DNA from 2 places in the Clostridioides sp. ZZV15-6383 genome. Region 2 is predicted to be linked to the other one. Evidence: a T-box and tRNA genes for the amino acid it is inferred to sense, from the RefSeq annotation. Region 2 holds a T-box; the other holds one or more tRNA genes.
What was found. A T-box is a leader RNA that pairs with one kind of tRNA and senses whether it is charged. The one in region 2 lies ahead of serS (serine--tRNA ligase), so its partner is inferred to be a tRNA-Ser.

Region 1 (8,467 bases), on a different contig from region 2:
ATTTTCATCCTTAACCATATTTATACTATCTTTAGATATATATCTAAATGGCTTATTTATAATTCTTAACCAATCTTTATTTGATTTTGGATTAATACCTATTCTTAAATATGCTAGTATATCTTGACTTGCCCAATGGTCATATATTGTAATTACTGAATCTTTTACTACAAATGGAATTCTCATATCCATAAACACATCTACCAATGCTCTTGACTGTATATTGGTTCTATAAATTACTGCAAAATCTGAATACTCTACATAATCTTTTTTTATTTCGTCAATTATTTCCTTGGCAATATATAAGGCTTCTTCCTCTGAATCATGTGGAGAAATATAACTAACACTTCCTCCAGTGCCTTGACTACACTTAATTACTTTTTCATATCTATTTTTATTTTTTTCTATAAGTCTATTTGCAGTATGCACTATTTCACTTTTAGACCTATAATTTATGTCTAATATTATTTTTTTAGTATTATTAAAGTATTGCTCAAATTCAAGTAAAAAATCTGGTCTAGCTCCTCTAAAACCATATATACTTTGGTCCTCATCTCCAACTGCAAATATATTGTTCAATGGATTAGAAATTAACTTTAAAACTTCAAACTGCACTTTATTTATGTCTTGAAATTCATCTATTAGTATATATTTATATACATTTCTAACCATTTCTAATGCAGATTTATTATTCAAAAGTAAATAGTAAGTTCTTATAAGCATATCATCAAAATCTATTTTATTAACTTTAGATTTTTGTTCTTCGTATAAGTTGTACACTTTTAAAAACTCATCTTTTGTTAGTACTTCTGAATTAAATTCGCTTTTATCCATCAGTTCATTTTTTACATAAGAAATTTCATTTATAACTTGCCCTATATTCTCATCATCATCAGCATTCTCTACATTTAAACTTTTTAAGATTGCCTTGATTGTCATTCGTTTGGATTTTTCATCAAATATACTATCTAAATTGTATCTTTCAAAATACCTTAGAATTTTAAAAAATACAGAGTGGAAAGTGCCATAGGTCACCTTATTAAGCCTTATATCATTACTTAAACTTAAAGCTCTATTTTTCATTTCTATTGAAGATGCCTTGGTAAAGCTTATTGCCAAGATTCTTGTTGGGGCTATGTTTTTGTTTACGACCATATTAGCTATTCTATATGTAATTACTCTTGTCTTACCTGAACCAGGCCCTGCAAGTATCATGCAAGGCCCATCTATATGTTCAACTGCTTCTAATTGATTTTCATTTAACTTTCTTATATCTATATTTGTTGTGATTATTAGCTCCACCACCTTAATTTATAATTATATTATTTTCTTTTTAATTATAAACTAAAAGTTCATAAAAATACATTTAAATTTTCCTCTATTAAACCACACCATTCCTATTTTCATGACATATCTTGAGCTCTTTTCCAATTTTGGCATTTATATCTTCAGGGATAAATGTTGGTTTACTAATATAATACCCCTGCATATAATCTATTCCAAGATTAATTAATGTTTCCATTTCACCTTTGGTCTCTATACCTTCTGCTATCACTTTAATACTTCTTTCATTAGAGTATGAGATAAGATTTTTTAATATTTTCTGTCTGTCTTCATCTTTATCAATACCTCTTACAATAGACATATCAATCTTTACATAATTTGGCATTATATACAATAATACAGCATCTCCATTGTATCCTGTCCCAAAATCATCTAAAGCAATTACTATGTTCCAATGATTTATATATGTTTTCTTTTTCTCAATAAAGTCTTCATTAATCTTATCATTCTCTGTTATTTCTAATACCACTCTATTTAAGTAATCACCATATAAATCTTCAATTTCCTCAAAATCCACTTTTGATTGATGTCAGATTTTCTGGGTCTAGCTTATAATTATCTTCCTTTTTTAAACTACATCCTGTAAGTAATAAAACAACCATTGATGTAATAATTAATTTTGTAAACTTACGCTTATTCATAAAATCTACCCCTTCAAATTTATAAAGTTTATAATAGCATTAAAACTGTAACTTCACTATTTATATTAGCTATAGAACGTTTACTGATATATTTAAACAGGATTTACAACATATTTAAAAGCAATTAAGAAACATACAATTACAAATATTGAAAATAAAGCTTTTACATAATTTTTATTTCTAAATGCACCAAACGATACTAATCCTTGTTGAATAGCTACTGTAATCACTAAAAGAATCATTATTATATTAAGTTGAACCAACTTAAACAAATAAAGTAATGAAAACACTAATAAGAGTACACATAATACAATACTAGATTTATTAATAATATCGTCAATCTTATCTACTGTCTTAGACTGTTTATTAACTTCCTTTAGTTTTTCTTTATTTAAATTCTCAATTTTTTTATTATACCTCTCTCTTGTTTTATCTTTATATTTTGAGTTTTTATTCTTATTACCCATTTATTTCCTCACCCTCTATAAAATTTTTTTAATTGAGCTTTTACATCATTTAAATATTATATATTTAAGATACCATATATTCTCACAAAAAGGTAACTTACTATTCATCTATTTTTAATTTTCGCATAAAAAAGCCATCTCCTTCTAGAAATAATTCTGTCCTGAGATAGCTTATTTAACTATTTATTTTCTCCAATATCTTCTACATTATTATATTTACTATCAACTAAAACTATATCAACTCTTCTATTTTTTGACCTACCTTCTTGAGATGAATTATCTGCTATTGGTCTAAATTCGCCATATCCTACAGCAGATAACTTATCTGGTGCTATCCCTGCATTGTCAATAAGAAGTTGAACAACATTAGTTGCTCTCATAACTGATAAATCCCAGTTTGATTTAAATTCAGAATTTTTTATAGACATATTATCTGTATGACCTTCTACCCTCATGTAACTATTCATTTCATTTAACATCTTACCTATTTGAATAATCTTATCTCTAGAATTATCCTTTATAATTGCTTTTCCAGTATCAAATAGTATTGTATCTTTAAGGCTTATTACCAAGCCTCTATCTTGAACTTTTAATGATACTGAATTATCCATACCATTTTCATTTAAATACTTCTGAATTTCTTCACCAACTTTTTTAAATTCAGCATTTTGTAAACTATCTAAATTACTACTTTCTGGTTCAACTACTGGTTCCATTTTGCTATTACCACCTTCAATAACTCCAGCAGAACCACCAAACGCAGAATTTAAAGATTGAGATAATTGTTTATATTTCTCTGCATCAACATTACTCATAGAATACATTATGATAAAGAAAATCATAAGTAGTGTTATGAGGTCTGAATAAGTTAAAAGCCATCGCTCATTATTTTCTTCTTTTTCATCTTCATCATTTAACATAAACATTCCATCCTTTTATATTATTCAGCTCTACCATCAGTTTCTTCAAGTTCAATTAACTCTTTTGAATTTAAAAATATTTTTAATTTTTCTGTCATTAAACTAGAATTATCACCCTCAAGTATAGATAGTATTGCTTCTATCACCAAAAGTCTTTCACTTATTTCTTGTTGATTTATAGCCTTAAGTTTTGATGCTATTGGTAACCATATCAAATTGGCAGAACCAACACCATATAATGTAGCCAAAAATGCGACAGAGATTTGAGGTCCTAGTGCATCAGGATTACTTGAAAGATTCCCTAAAATATGTACTAATCCCATAACTGTACCTATTATCCCCAGTGTAGGAGCATATCCTCCTGCTGAATCAAAGATTGCGATTCCTTCTTTATGTCGTTTTGATGTTATCTGTATCTGTGATTCCAAGATGTTTCTTATAGTAGCTGCATCAACTCCATCTACCATAAGTTCAAGACCTTTTCTAATAAAAGGGTCTAAATCTTCTTTCTCACTTATTTCTTTGTCAATACTAAGAAGCCCCTCTTTCCTAGCCCTAACTGCAATTTCTTTGAAATAAATTATATTTTCTATGTTATTAGATTTTTTATTTTTAAAAGCTAATAACATTATCTTTATTGACTTTTTAAACACAGAGAATGGTGTTGAAGCTCCAACAGCTCCTATAGTTCCACCAAAAACAACAAGTGCTGATGAAAATACAAATAATGCTCCAACATGTCCTCCATCAATGACAAAAGCAACTACTAAAGATGCTATTCCCACTATGAAAAAAATTAAAGTTATCATATATTTCCTCCTTTCTTTAGTTATACATAGCAAATCATTTACAGGCATTATAAAAAGACTATCTTTAACAAGAATAGCCTTTAGCAATTGGCGGAGAAGGAGGGATTCGAACCCTCGCACCGGTTACCCAGCCTAATCCCTTAGCAGGGGATCCTCTTGAGCCACTTGAGTACTTCTCCATATCTCTATACTAGTAAATTATATAATAAAATTATATTTTAGTCAATTGTTTTATAAAATTTGAGTTATTTTGAATTATTAAACATCTATTTTTACTTTTTCGCTTAAATCTAAGTTTCAAATATGGTAAAATTATTTTGCATAACACTTATAATATTATTTAACAAATATACATAAACCCTGACTTAATTGTAAGTTATGCTTAAAATTAAAATAAATGACATAATTCAAATGTTTGATATATCAATAGAAACTGCACGAAGATATTTAGCTCATATGGAGAGTGTTGGTCTTTTAAAAAGAGCTTATGGTGGTGCTATACCAGTTATAGCAAGTAGTGTAGAACTCAACTATGTTAAAAGAAAAAAATAAACTCAAATGATAAAAAACAGATTGCTATTAAATGTAGTGAGTTTATAAATACAAATGATACTATTTTTATGGATACTGGAACTACTGTTCTTGAAGTTTCAAAAAATTTAAAAGACAAAAAAATCTAACTGTAATAACCAACTCAATTTTAGTTTCAAATGAACTTATGAATACTAATATAAAAGTATACGTACTTGGTGGTTATCTTAGAGAAACTGAGGGTTCTTTCTCTGGTTCACTTACACTATCAGCTATTGAACAATTTAATGTTGATAAGGCTATTTTAGGTGCTGGAGTCATAACTCTTGAAAATGGTATCTCTGACTATCACTTAGAAGAAGCACTTGTTAGAAAAAAATGATTGAAAGGTATAGAAAATCTATAGTGGTTGTTGAACCTCCTAAGTTTGGTATAAGTTAATTTAGTAGCTCCTATAGTTCATAAGACACTCTTTTTTGTGTTAAATCAAATATATTTTCATATTTCAATACTGAAAAAGAGGCTTATCTCTATTTTGAGACAACCCCCTTTAGGTGAATATATCTAAAAAATATCGTATTTATTTATTTCCTCTGCACAGTGAGAATCTGAACCTAAAACTAATGGAATATCGTATTTTTTTACCAATTTTAACAAGTATCCATCTATATAAGATTCTTTGCAATACTCTTTTCTATTACCAGAAACATTGTAATCAAGTTCGTAACCTTTTTCTTTGACTAACTTTATTAAGTCTTCAAGAATTTTGTTTCCTTCATAATCGTATGGGAATACTTGATTAAACTTTCTAACTAAATTTAAATGACCTATTCTTTTTGGCTTATGTATTCCTAAATCTGAATTTACAGCTTTTACCAAGGTTTCATAATACTTATTATACACAGCTTCAATACTACCTAACTTGTCGATTAAATTTTGAAACTCTTCTACACTGTAATCTACACAATAATAACCATCTTCAATTTTAATTATATGCACTGATAAAAGAGAATCCTCTAACTCTTCTCCATATTTATCTAAGTTATTTTTTATCCCTTCTTCGTATCCTTCTATAAAATCTACTTCTGACCCTACATTTATCTTGATTTTGCCCTCATATTTTTCTTTCAACTTCTTAACATCATTGAAATACTTTGGTAAATCATCAATACTCATACAACTATCATTTTCAGGAGCAGGGTCTTCAAATCCATCTGCATATGGAAAATGCTCTGTAAATGTCATTTCTGTTATTCCAACATCAATTGCTCTTTGTATATATTTTTCAAAATCATCCTTACTTCCATGAGGACAATAAGGTGAATGTATATGACCATCCTTCATAAATAATTCACTCCTTTTTTAAATAAAAAACCTCATATAATCACATGAACTTTTTTTAACTTTAAAACAATATTTTTTAATCACACTAACTCTTATTATATCTAACATTGAATTAATTTTAAACAGTCTTTAGAATATCTTAACATTAATACTATTTTTAACTTAAGATTAATACTACCTTTAAATAGTAATACTCAATATATAAGTAGGGAACATTAAATAACTCCATATTATAATAAAATTTACTCATTAAAGTATATTACATACCACCTAAAAATTTCAATAATTAAATATCAAAAAACGTAAAAATCGCCTATATTAGACATATAAGCGATTAATTATATTTACATATGTTTTTTAGCCTCTAACAACATTTTATTAGCTTCTTCCATATACTCTATAGCCTTTTCAATACTCTTTGCTGTTTCTTCTTTTCCAATAGCTCTAGCTTTTTCAACCCACTCTCTAAATCCTTCTTCATGAGTTTCATTGTGATTTATCCAGTGTACTAAAAGTATTTTTAAAGTTTTTTCATCCTTAGATTCTGCTGATTCCTCGTGACTATGTTCGTGGTCATGGTCATGAGCATGGTCATGTGGATGTTCATGACATATATCTCCATGAGTATGTTCGTGACAATGGTCATGGTCATGATTACCATGATGATATCTTACAATCTCTCTATCAAAAATCATTAGTTATTCCCCCTGTTATTTTATATTAAATTCTTTTTTTATAAGATTTACAGAATCTTTTACAAGTAGTGCTAATGGTTTACCTTCTAATCCAACTAACTCTACATTTTCTGGCATAATAGGTAAAAGTATCTTTAGTGCCTCACTATCTGCAATAGCTTCACTTATATTACAAGTAACTTCTCCCATCATAGAATTAGGTATTATTACAGAAATAGGTGCAACTATTATGTTCGCTTTTTTAGCTGACACTACTATAGCATTTTCCCCTGTAGCTCCTTTATTAGCATGAGCCTTCATCATAGAACTGGTTGCTATAGAATTAGTCCCTAATGCATAAATTTCTACATATGTAGGCAATTCTTCTCTCAAAGAAGAAACTATCTGGGCTCCAATGCCTCCACCCATTCCATCTATCACTGCTATTATCATATGAAATTCCCCTATTAATTAATTTTCTTGTATTATTATCTTATGGTCCATCAATCTTATCTCTTTAATTATTCCATCTATTATCTTTTGCTCTCCTAATAAATCAGTTAAATAAATCTTTCCATCACAAGGGTCTATATTAACCACATTTTCCATAACCTTTTCTAACTCATTATTACTTTTACAAATGAAAGCTGATGATTCACACATATAAATCTCCTCCTAATATGATTTTATTAAAAATCAAAAAAAGATTTCCTTAGGTATTTCAATACACCAAAGAAATCTTCATGATTTCAGTTTTTGTATATTATTATACCTTAAGTATAGCACTTTAATTTATATAAAGTCAATTAAAGTTAACGCTTTTTGTTGTACTCTTCATTCTTGTATTTTTCATATAATTCTTTAGCTAATTGCTTCTCATAATCAGTCAAATCGTCCTCTACAAACTCAACATTAAATTGTTCAGCTAATCCCTTTACTATATTTTCTTGTAGAATATCTATATCTATTTTTCTACCAAGTTCATTTTCTATTCCACTTGCCTTCTCAGCTGTAAATTTCATAGCCCTTTCCTTCAATTCTGGTGTCTTAGTTTTTATTAATTTAAATAATTTTTCTACATCAAAATCCAGTATTATTGAACCATGTTGTAATAGAACACCATCTTTTCTACTTTGGGCACTTCCAATGACTTTCTTATTATTAATAGTAACTTCATATGATGCATGTGCATTAAAACATGCAGCTGATAGATTTTCCCTACCTATTCTCTCGCCTCTATTTAGATTATCTGTTTCTATACCACTTAAATTTAACCCTTTGACTAAACCTTCACTTATATATCTATAAGACTGGTTAATACTCTTATCAATTAAAGGATTATCTTCTCCTATAATTATACTATAAGTTAGCTCATTATCATGTAATACAGCTCTTCCTCCTGTAATTCTTCTAGTATAGTCTATATTCATACATCTACACTTATCCAAATCTATCTCATCTTCCAATTTCTGAAAATATCCTATACTCAAACAAGCTGGCTTCCATGTATAAAATCTAAGTGTTGTCCTATTATGTCCCTTCTTATATGCAGTAAATATAGCTTCATCAATTGCCATATTCATTGCACCATCATATGATTTATTATGTATAACTCTCCACTGATTCATGATTATTACGCCTCCATCTTTAGCATAAATATATCCTAGAAATCCTCTATAGATTTATTTCTCTTATAGCTAAATCTATCTCGCTTTGATTTAAAGGTCTTGAATAGTT
Region 2 (8,467 bases):
TGATGGTACTTGGTGGGAAACTGCCTGGGAGAGTAGGACGTAGCCACGTAATCTTTTTTTATTTGTCATAAAATTTAAGATTAAACAGAATATAAAGTCAATATTGATTTATAATAAGATAAAATATAGAATTATATAGTATAGATAAAGTTTTTGATTTAGTTTGATTTAGAAAGAAGGTGTAATATGAATTCTGATGAAAGAAGAAGCAGATTAATAGATATTTTAAAGGAATCTAAGTGTCCTATAAAAGGTGGAAGTCTAGCTGAGATGTTAAATGTAAGTAGACAAGTAATAGTACAGGATATAGCCCTTATAAGAGCTAAAGGATTTGAAATAATAGCTACACCTCAAGGATATATAATATATAATCAACCATATTTTACAAAAAAAATAAAATGTAAGAATCACAAGAATTCTAAAGAAATTTATGATGAATTAAAGATTATTGTAGATTTAGGTGGGATTGTAAAAGATGTCATTGTAAATCATCCAACATATGGTCAAATAACTGCAGAACTTAATATTTATTCTAAAGTGGAGATAGATAATTTTATGAAGAAAGTAGAGACAAATGAATTTAAACAATTATCAGTTCTGACAGAATGTAGTCATATTCACACAATTGAGGCTATAAAAGAAGATACTATAGAAGCTATAATAAAAAAATTAGATGACAAAGGAATATTATCATAAGGAGGAGTTAAATGAATTTTTTATCATTGGCTAAGACTGCCTCAACAAATAGTAATATAACTAAGAGAACTTTAGAAAACATACTTAATAACTTTAGTGATAACGTACCAAATATCATATATGCAATAATTGTATTTGTGATAGGTATTTATATATCCAAAATAGTAAGAAGAATGGTCTCAAAGTTTTTAATTAAATATGGAATGAGCAAAGGTGTAAATAATTTTATTGTATATGGAATATATATATCTATGTTATCTATTATATCATTGATAAGTTTAGGTATTATAGGTATACAGACTACATCAGTTGTAGCTGTATTAGGAGCTGCTGGATTTAGTATAGGTTTAGCATTTAAAGAAATATTATCAAATCTAGGTTCAGGTATGATTATTTTATTTTTTAAACCATTTAATATAGGCGATTATATTCAAGGTTCAGGTGTAGAAGGTACAGTTTCTGATATACAAATATTTAGCACTGTTCTTAAAACTCCAGATAATAAAACTATAATTATACCAAATTTTCAATTGACAAGTAATAATATAATTAATTATACACATCAAAACAAAAGAAGAATAGATTTTTCATATAATATTTCTTATGATAGTGATATAGATATCGTTAAGTCTATATTAAATGAGATTTTTACAAATGAAAAAAGAGTATTAGATGACCCAAAACCTATTATAGGTTTAAACTCCATAGGAAATAATACTATGCAAATAGTTGCTAGACCCTGGGTTAAAACTGATGATTATTGGGATGTATACTTTGATGTAATGGAAAAAGTCAAAAATAAGTTTGATGAAAATAATATAAAAGTTCCCTTTGTTCCTTCTGCATTATTACTTAATGATACAAGTAATTTAAACACAGCAGACAAAAGGTAATATTTTAATTAAATAAAAAAAATAAATTTGATATAAAAAATTAAAGAAAATTTGAATAATAGTATTGAAAGATGTTAATATATATAATATAATGATTATCAAATAAAACAATTAGTTAAAAAGCAGTGAAGGAAAATAGTAAAAAACAGATTGTATTCAGAGAATGAGTGTATGGTGAGAACTCATTACAATGGTTTTTGAATCTACTCTAGAGCTTCTAGTTAAAGCTAGACGTTTACCTACGTTATAGGTCTGAGAGGATTATACATTTTAGTATAGTCAATTAGGGTGGCAACGCGGATAAAAGATTTTCGTCCCTTTTATAGGGGTAAACGGAGGTCTTTTTTTATTTTTCAAATTTGTTTAAGCTAAAAATTTACAGTTATAATATTTGTAAATTAAATTGGAATTATAATTTATATTATCAAAATTATTAGGAGGAATTAATATGTTAGATATTAAAAGAATAAGAGAAAATTTAGATGATATCAAAAAAGCTATGGAAAGAAGAGGCGAAAAAGAATTTGACCTTGATGCTGTAGTGGAATTAGATAATAAAAGAAGGGAAATACTTCAAGAAGTTGAAGTTATGAAAAATGAATTAAATGTAAATTCTAAAAAAATACCACAATTAATAAAAGAGGGAAAAGATGTAACAGAAGAAAAGGTAAGATTAAAAGAGCTATCAGATAAGATAAAAGGTATTGATGAGAAAGTAAAAGAAGTAGAAGCAAAAATAGAATATACATTGATGAGAATACCAAATGTTCCTCATCCAGAGGTACCACAAGGTGAAACAGATGAAGATAATGTTCAAATAAGAACTTGGGGAGAACCTACTAAATTTGATTTTGAGCATAAAGCACATTGGGATATAGGTACTGGTCTAGGTATATTAGATTTTGAAAGAGCTGGGAAAATAACTGGTTCAAGATTTACTTTATACAGAGGACTAGGAGCTAGATTAGAAAGATCTTTAATGAATTTCTTTTTAAATACTCATACAGCTAAGCATGGATATACAGAAGTGTTACCTCCATTTATGGCTAATAGAAATAGTTTTATAGGTACTGGTCAACTTCCTAAATTTGAGGAAGATATGTTTAAAATAGAAGGATTAGAGTATTTCTTAATACCAACAGCTGAAGTACCTGTTACTAATATACATGCTAATGAAATATTAGATGTCGCAGAACTTCCAATTAAATATTGTGCATATACTCCTTGTTTTAGATCTGAGGCAGGTTCAGCAGGAAGAGATACAAGAGGCTTAGTTAGACAACATCAATTTAATAAAGTTGAGTTAGTTAAATTTGTTAAGCCAGAAGACTCTTATGATGAATTAGAATCATTAACTCATGATGCTGAAACTATGTTACAAATGTTAGGTCTTCCATATAGAGTGGTAAAAATATGTACAGGAGATTTAGGATTTACAGCAGCCTTTAAATATGATTTGGAAGTTTGGATGCCAAGCTATAATAGATATGTAGAAATATCTTCTTGTTCAAACTTTGAAGACTTTCAAGCAAGAAGAGCAGGAATAAGATTTAAAAGAGATAAAAAATCAAAAGCAGAATATGTTCATACATTGAATGGTTCTGGATTAGCTATAGGAAGATGCCTAGCTGCTATATTAGAAAATTATCAACAAGCAGATGGTTCTGTAGTAGTTCCAGAAGAGTTAAGACCTTATATGGGTGTTGATGTTATAAGATAATTCTATATTAACATTATATGTAGAAATATATTTTAATGTAGAAAATATATTATGAGTGAACAATAAATTAAAACGCTATGGAATTATTAATATAATTATTAAATTTCATAGCGTTTTAATTTATATAACAGAATTTTCATCATAAAATACTAAATATCTTTATAAATCAAGGATTATATAAATATCTAAAAATTATTTTAGAACTAATTTAAAAAAAATATAACTATATATAGTAATAATTAAATAAACAAAATAAAATTAAGTTGAATTATAAAATGAATTATGATAAGATAAGTTTGTTATAAGTTTTGGGAGGAATTATGGAAAGTTCATTTTATATGAAAGAAGCATTAAAAGAAGCATATAAAGCATATAATAAAAGAGAAACACCAATAGGTGCTATTATAGTTAAAGATAATCAAATAATAGCTAGAGCTCATAACCTTACAGAGACACTAAAAGATTCTACAGCTCATGCAGAAATCTTAGCGATAAAACAAGCCTCAGAAAAATTAGGTGGTTGGAGGTTGACTGATTGTGATTTATATGTTACAATGGAACCTTGCATAATGTGTAGTGGTGCAATAGTTAATTCTAGAATAAAAAAGCTTATAATAGGGACAAGACATGTAAAAAATTCATATATAGAAAAACAGCATGAGTTTAAATTAGATTATTTTAATAATAATAATGTAAAAGTGGCTTTTGATGTTTTGCAAGAAGAATGCTCGATCATATTGCAAGAATTTTTTAAGGCATTAAGAAAAAGAGATTAAGGAGAGATGGTCGAGTGGTCGAAGGCGCTCGCCTGGAAAGCGAGTATATGGGTAAAACTGTATCGTGGGTTCAAATCCCACTCTCTCCGCCAGAAACAATAAAAGTAATTAAATATGGTTGTAATTTTGCTGTACTAGATGGGGAGGTAGCGGTGCCCTGTAACCTGCAATCCGCTATAGCAGGATTGAATTCCATCTAAAGGCTTATTTTCTGTAGGGCCGCCCTAAATAAGTGGTGTTGATGCTTAGGTCCTGCGCAATGAAAGCTCATGAACCCCGTCAGGTCCGGAAGGAAGCAGCGGTAAGTGATCACTTTTGTGTGCCGTGGGGGTGCCTAAGTTGAGCTAACTGTTTTGGTAACGCCTATGGAATTAAGTCGATAGATGGTGTACAGCATTTAACATATAAAAGACTAATCCCTTAGATAATGAGGGATTTTTTTATTAATTTTGCTAAAGAGAGGTAAAAGGATGCATAAAGCATTATATAGAGCATATAGACCACAAAAGTTTGAAGACGTTATTGGTCAAGATCATATTATTAAGACTTTAAAAAATCAAATATACAATGATAATATAGGACATGCTTATCTATTTTGTGGTACAAGAGGTACTGGTAAGACATCTACTGCAAAAATTTTTTCAAGAGCAGTGAACTGTTTGAATAAAATAAATGAAGAACCTTGTAATGATTGTGAGATATGCGAATCGATATTAAAAGATAATACAATGGATGTTGTAGAAATAGATGCAGCATCAAATAATAGTGTGGATGATATAAGAGAGCTTAGAGAAAGTGTGAAATATTCTCCAGCCAATGCTAAATATAAAGTATATATAATAGATGAGGTTCATATGTTGTCTCAAGGAGCTTTTAATGCATTATTAAAAACATTAGAAGAGCCACCCTCATATGTAATCTTTATATTAGCTACTACTGAACCTCACAAGATACCTGCAACTATTTTATCGAGATGCCAAAGATACGATTTTAAAAGAGTTACGGTTAAAGATATGACTCTTAGAATGAAAAGGATTTGTGAAGATGAAGGAACTGATATAGATGATAAAGCACTTAATTTAATAGCGAGAAATTCTCAAGGAGCTCTTAGAGATGCACTTAGTATATTAGACCAATGTATATCATTTGGAGAGAATAAGATAGATTATAAAGATGTTGTTGAATTGATGGGAAGCGTCAATATAGAACAGTTATTTGAATTGTCTCAATGTATTTTAGCACAAGATACTAAAAAATCTCTTGAGATATTAAATGAATTTGTTTTATGGGGGAAAGATATAAGAAACCTTATAAATGATTTGATTGACCATTTTAGAAATTTAATGGTATGTAAGGTTTCATCAGAACTAGATGAGATAATTTCATTGCCCGAAGAAACCATAGAACAACTTAAACTTCAGTCTAAAAATATAGATATAAATGATTTGATAAGGGTTTTAAATATATTATCAGCAACTCAGGATGATATAAAGTCCTCTTCAAATCCAAGAGTTTTAGTGGAAATAACTATAATGAAAATTGCTCAACCAATGTTTGACGAAAGTAAAGAAGCTCTTATAAAAAGAGTTGATAACTTAGAAAAAATGATTGAACTGGGTAGCTTTAAGGTTGAAAAAACTGGTAATAGTAAAGAAAAAGAGCATGAAGTCAATAGAGAAATAGATGTAAAACAAGAAAATGTAGCTTATGAAGATGTAAAAAATGAGGACGTTATACTTATAGAGTCATCTTGGAAGAATATACTTAAACAAATTAAAAAAGATAAAAAAATGCCAATATATGCACTTTTAAGTGAGGTAAAAAGCTTTAATGTATATTCCAACTTGTTGTATGTTATATTTGATGATAAATTTGATTTTGCAAAAACTAGACTTAGCTCCCAAGATACAATAAATTATTTAGAAAAAACAATAAGAGATGTTTTAAATAGAAGTTTTAATGTAAAAATAGTATTGACATCAGAAGTCAAAGATATAAATCTTGAAGTTAAAGAAAAAGAAGACATTGGTGAAGAGATATTAAAGAACATAGTAAATGAAGAGATACTAGAAATAAAAGACAGTATTGATGAAAATGAAAGTAAATAATAAAATACTATTATGATATAATAATAAAATGAAAATAAGTTTAGGAGGAATTGTTTATGGCTAAAAAAGGTTTTGGAGGCGGAATGATGCCTGGTGGTGGAAATATGAATAACTTATTAAAGCAGGCTCAAAAAATGCAAGAAAATATGCAAAAAGCTCAACAAGAGTTAGAAAATAAAGAAGTAGAAGCTTCAGTTGGAGGAGGCGCAGTTACTGTAAAGGTTAATGGTAAAAAAGAAGTTTTAGATATAACTATCAAACCAGAAGTAGTTGATCCAGATGATATAGAAATGTTACAAGATTTAGTTTTAAGTGCAGTAAATCAAGCATTGAGAAATATTGATGATATACAAGCAAGTCAAATGAGTAAGGTAACTGGAGGTATGAATATACCTGGGTTATTCTAGTAGGTGGTATTTATGCAAGTTTATACAGGTCCAATAACGAGACTTATAGAAGAATTTTCAAAGCTTCCTGGAGTAGGAAGAAAGACTGCTCAAAGATTGGCTTTTCATGTTATTAATATGAATACTAATGATGTGGAAGCTTTATCTAAAGCGATTATAGACGCGAAAAGAGAAATAAGATATTGTTCAATTTGTTGTAATATAACAGATACAGACCCATGTAGTATGTGTTCAAATAAAAATAGAGATTCGAGTATTATATGTGTGGTAGAAGACCCAAGGGATGTAGCAGCCATGGAGAGAGCGAGAGAGTTTAAAGGTCAGTATCATGTATTAAATGGAGTGATTTCTCCAATGGATGGTATTGGACCAGATATGCTAAAAATAAAGGAACTTATACAAAGGCTTGGCAATCAGGAAGTTAAAGAAATAATAATGGCAACAAATCCTACTATTGAAGGAGAAGCCACAGCTATGTATATTGCTAGGTTAGTAAAACCAATGGGAATTAAAGTTACTAGGATAGCTCATGGTCTTCCTGTTGGAGGAGATTTAGAGTATGCAGATGAGGTCACAATATCAAAAGCACTAGAAGGTAGAAGAGAAATATAAAAATCGAGGTATTAACCTCGATTTTTATAATTTTTTGTGGTTAAATTCAAATTAATTTTGATTTAGATTTATTGAATAAATTTCTTCTGTATTGTATAATTTGTTGTATAAATCATTTAAAAATTTTGATAGGGGTGCAACATGAAACCAATTATGAACTTAGAAGAACATAATGCAATGAAAGAAAAAAGAGTTAAAAAAATGAAATCAAAAGACAAGCCTAAATATGATGATTTTGATGATATAAGTTTTTCTAATAAGAAAAAAACTAAAAAAACTGCACGAAATAAAAATGCTGAATTTAGAAATAATTATAAAAACTATCAGTATGATTATGAAGAAGACTTTTATGAACCAATTTAATATTAAATAATTAGAAAATAAAAAATCCCTAATAGATAATATATACTATAGGGATTTTATTTATTTTATCAATCAGAAATTATATTTAAAATTAAATTAGCTATATTTTGGGCTGAATTTGATTTTCTTATTGATTTAATATTTCTTTTTAACATCTCTAACCTACTAGGGTCATCTATTAGAACTTTTAATAATATTGATAAATTATATTTTTTTGTAGTTCTAAGTGCTGCACCACAATTAGATAAGAAATCAAGATTCTCCTCTTCCTGACCTGGTATATAATATGGAACTATCATAGGTACATCTTTTAAGAGTGCCTCCGTTGTAGTAAGTCCACCAGGTTTGCTTACTAATACATCTATAGAAGCTAAAATATCATTCATTTTATCAGTATATCCAAGGACACATACTTTTTTATCATGATAACGAGATATAAGCTTTTTTTCGATTTTTTCTTTTAAACTTTCATTTCTACCTGTTATTACAACTATTTGAAAATCTCTGTCAGTATCCAATAATTCATCAAGTGTCTCTTTTATATTACCAGCTCCAAAGCTACCACCCATAAGTAAAACAGTTAATTTATCTGGAGATAAGTTTAACTCAGAAAGAACAATATCTTTATCTCTATGAGAGAGAAAAGATTTTTCAACAGGAATTCCAAATGTTCTAATTTTACTAGGTTCAACTCCATCAAATACCAATAACTCTTTTACGTATTCATGACCAACTATATAGTAATCAATTTCATTTTGTATCCATGTAGAATGAGTAGTATAATCAGTTAATACAGAAATAAGTGGAGGAACATTAATAGTATTTGTATAATGTTTATAAAAATACTCTGTGTAAGCATTTGATTCATTATTATGTAAGTTAAAGTTTTTTT

Region 1: it has a tRNA-Ser gene. The T-box ahead of serS (serine--tRNA ligase) is inferred to sense a tRNA for this amino acid. The anticodon was not compared.

What each region holds. Positions count from the first base shown of each region.
Region 1 is NZ_JAGWCV010000001.1:101,603-110,069, forward strand. It holds gene KGF42_RS00425 (ATP-dependent helicase) at 1-1,305, opposite strand, end outside; gene KGF42_RS00430 (EAL domain-containing protein) at 1,382-1,861, opposite strand; gene KGF42_RS19750 (hypothetical protein) at 1,851-1,985, opposite strand; gene KGF42_RS00435 (hypothetical protein) at 2,078-2,452, opposite strand; gene KGF42_RS00440 (flagellar motor protein MotB) at 2,632-3,372, opposite strand; gene KGF42_RS00445 (flagellar motor protein) at 3,393-4,181, opposite strand; tRNA gene KGF42_RS00450 (tRNA-Ser) at 4,270-4,360, opposite strand; gene KGF42_RS00455 (DeoR family transcriptional regulator) at 4,560-4,733, shown strand; partial or broken gene KGF42_RS00460 (hypothetical protein) at 4,778-5,094, shown strand; gene hisJ (histidinol-phosphatase HisJ) at 5,277-6,056, opposite strand; gene KGF42_RS00470 (zinc transporter) at 6,401-6,751, opposite strand; gene KGF42_RS00475 (DUF3842 family protein) at 6,767-7,183, opposite strand; gene KGF42_RS00480 (CooT family nickel-binding protein) at 7,202-7,393, opposite strand; gene KGF42_RS00485 (lipoate--protein ligase family protein) at 7,543-8,358, opposite strand; gene KGF42_RS00490 (radical SAM protein) at 8,405-8,467, opposite strand, start outside.
Region 2 is NZ_JAGWCV010000085.1:76-8,542, forward strand. It holds rRNA gene rrf (5S ribosomal RNA) at 1-49, shown strand, start outside; gene KGF42_RS17950 (transcription repressor NadR) at 187-696, shown strand; gene KGF42_RS17955 (mechanosensitive ion channel domain-containing protein) at 708-1,589, shown strand; T-box leader at 1,706-1,911, shown strand; gene serS (serine--tRNA ligase) at 2,038-3,309, shown strand; gene KGF42_RS17965 (nucleoside deaminase) at 3,630-4,085, shown strand; tRNA gene KGF42_RS17970 (tRNA-Ser) at 4,086-4,177, shown strand; RNA gene ffs (signal recognition particle sRNA large type) at 4,215-4,479, shown strand; gene dnaX (DNA polymerase III subunit gamma/tau) at 4,556-6,193, shown strand; gene KGF42_RS17985 (YbaB/EbfC family nucleoid-associated protein) at 6,250-6,600, shown strand; gene recR (recombination mediator RecR) at 6,613-7,212, shown strand; gene KGF42_RS17995 (hypothetical protein) at 7,354-7,575, shown strand; gene KGF42_RS18000 (MGDG synthase family glycosyltransferase) at 7,644-8,467, opposite strand, start outside.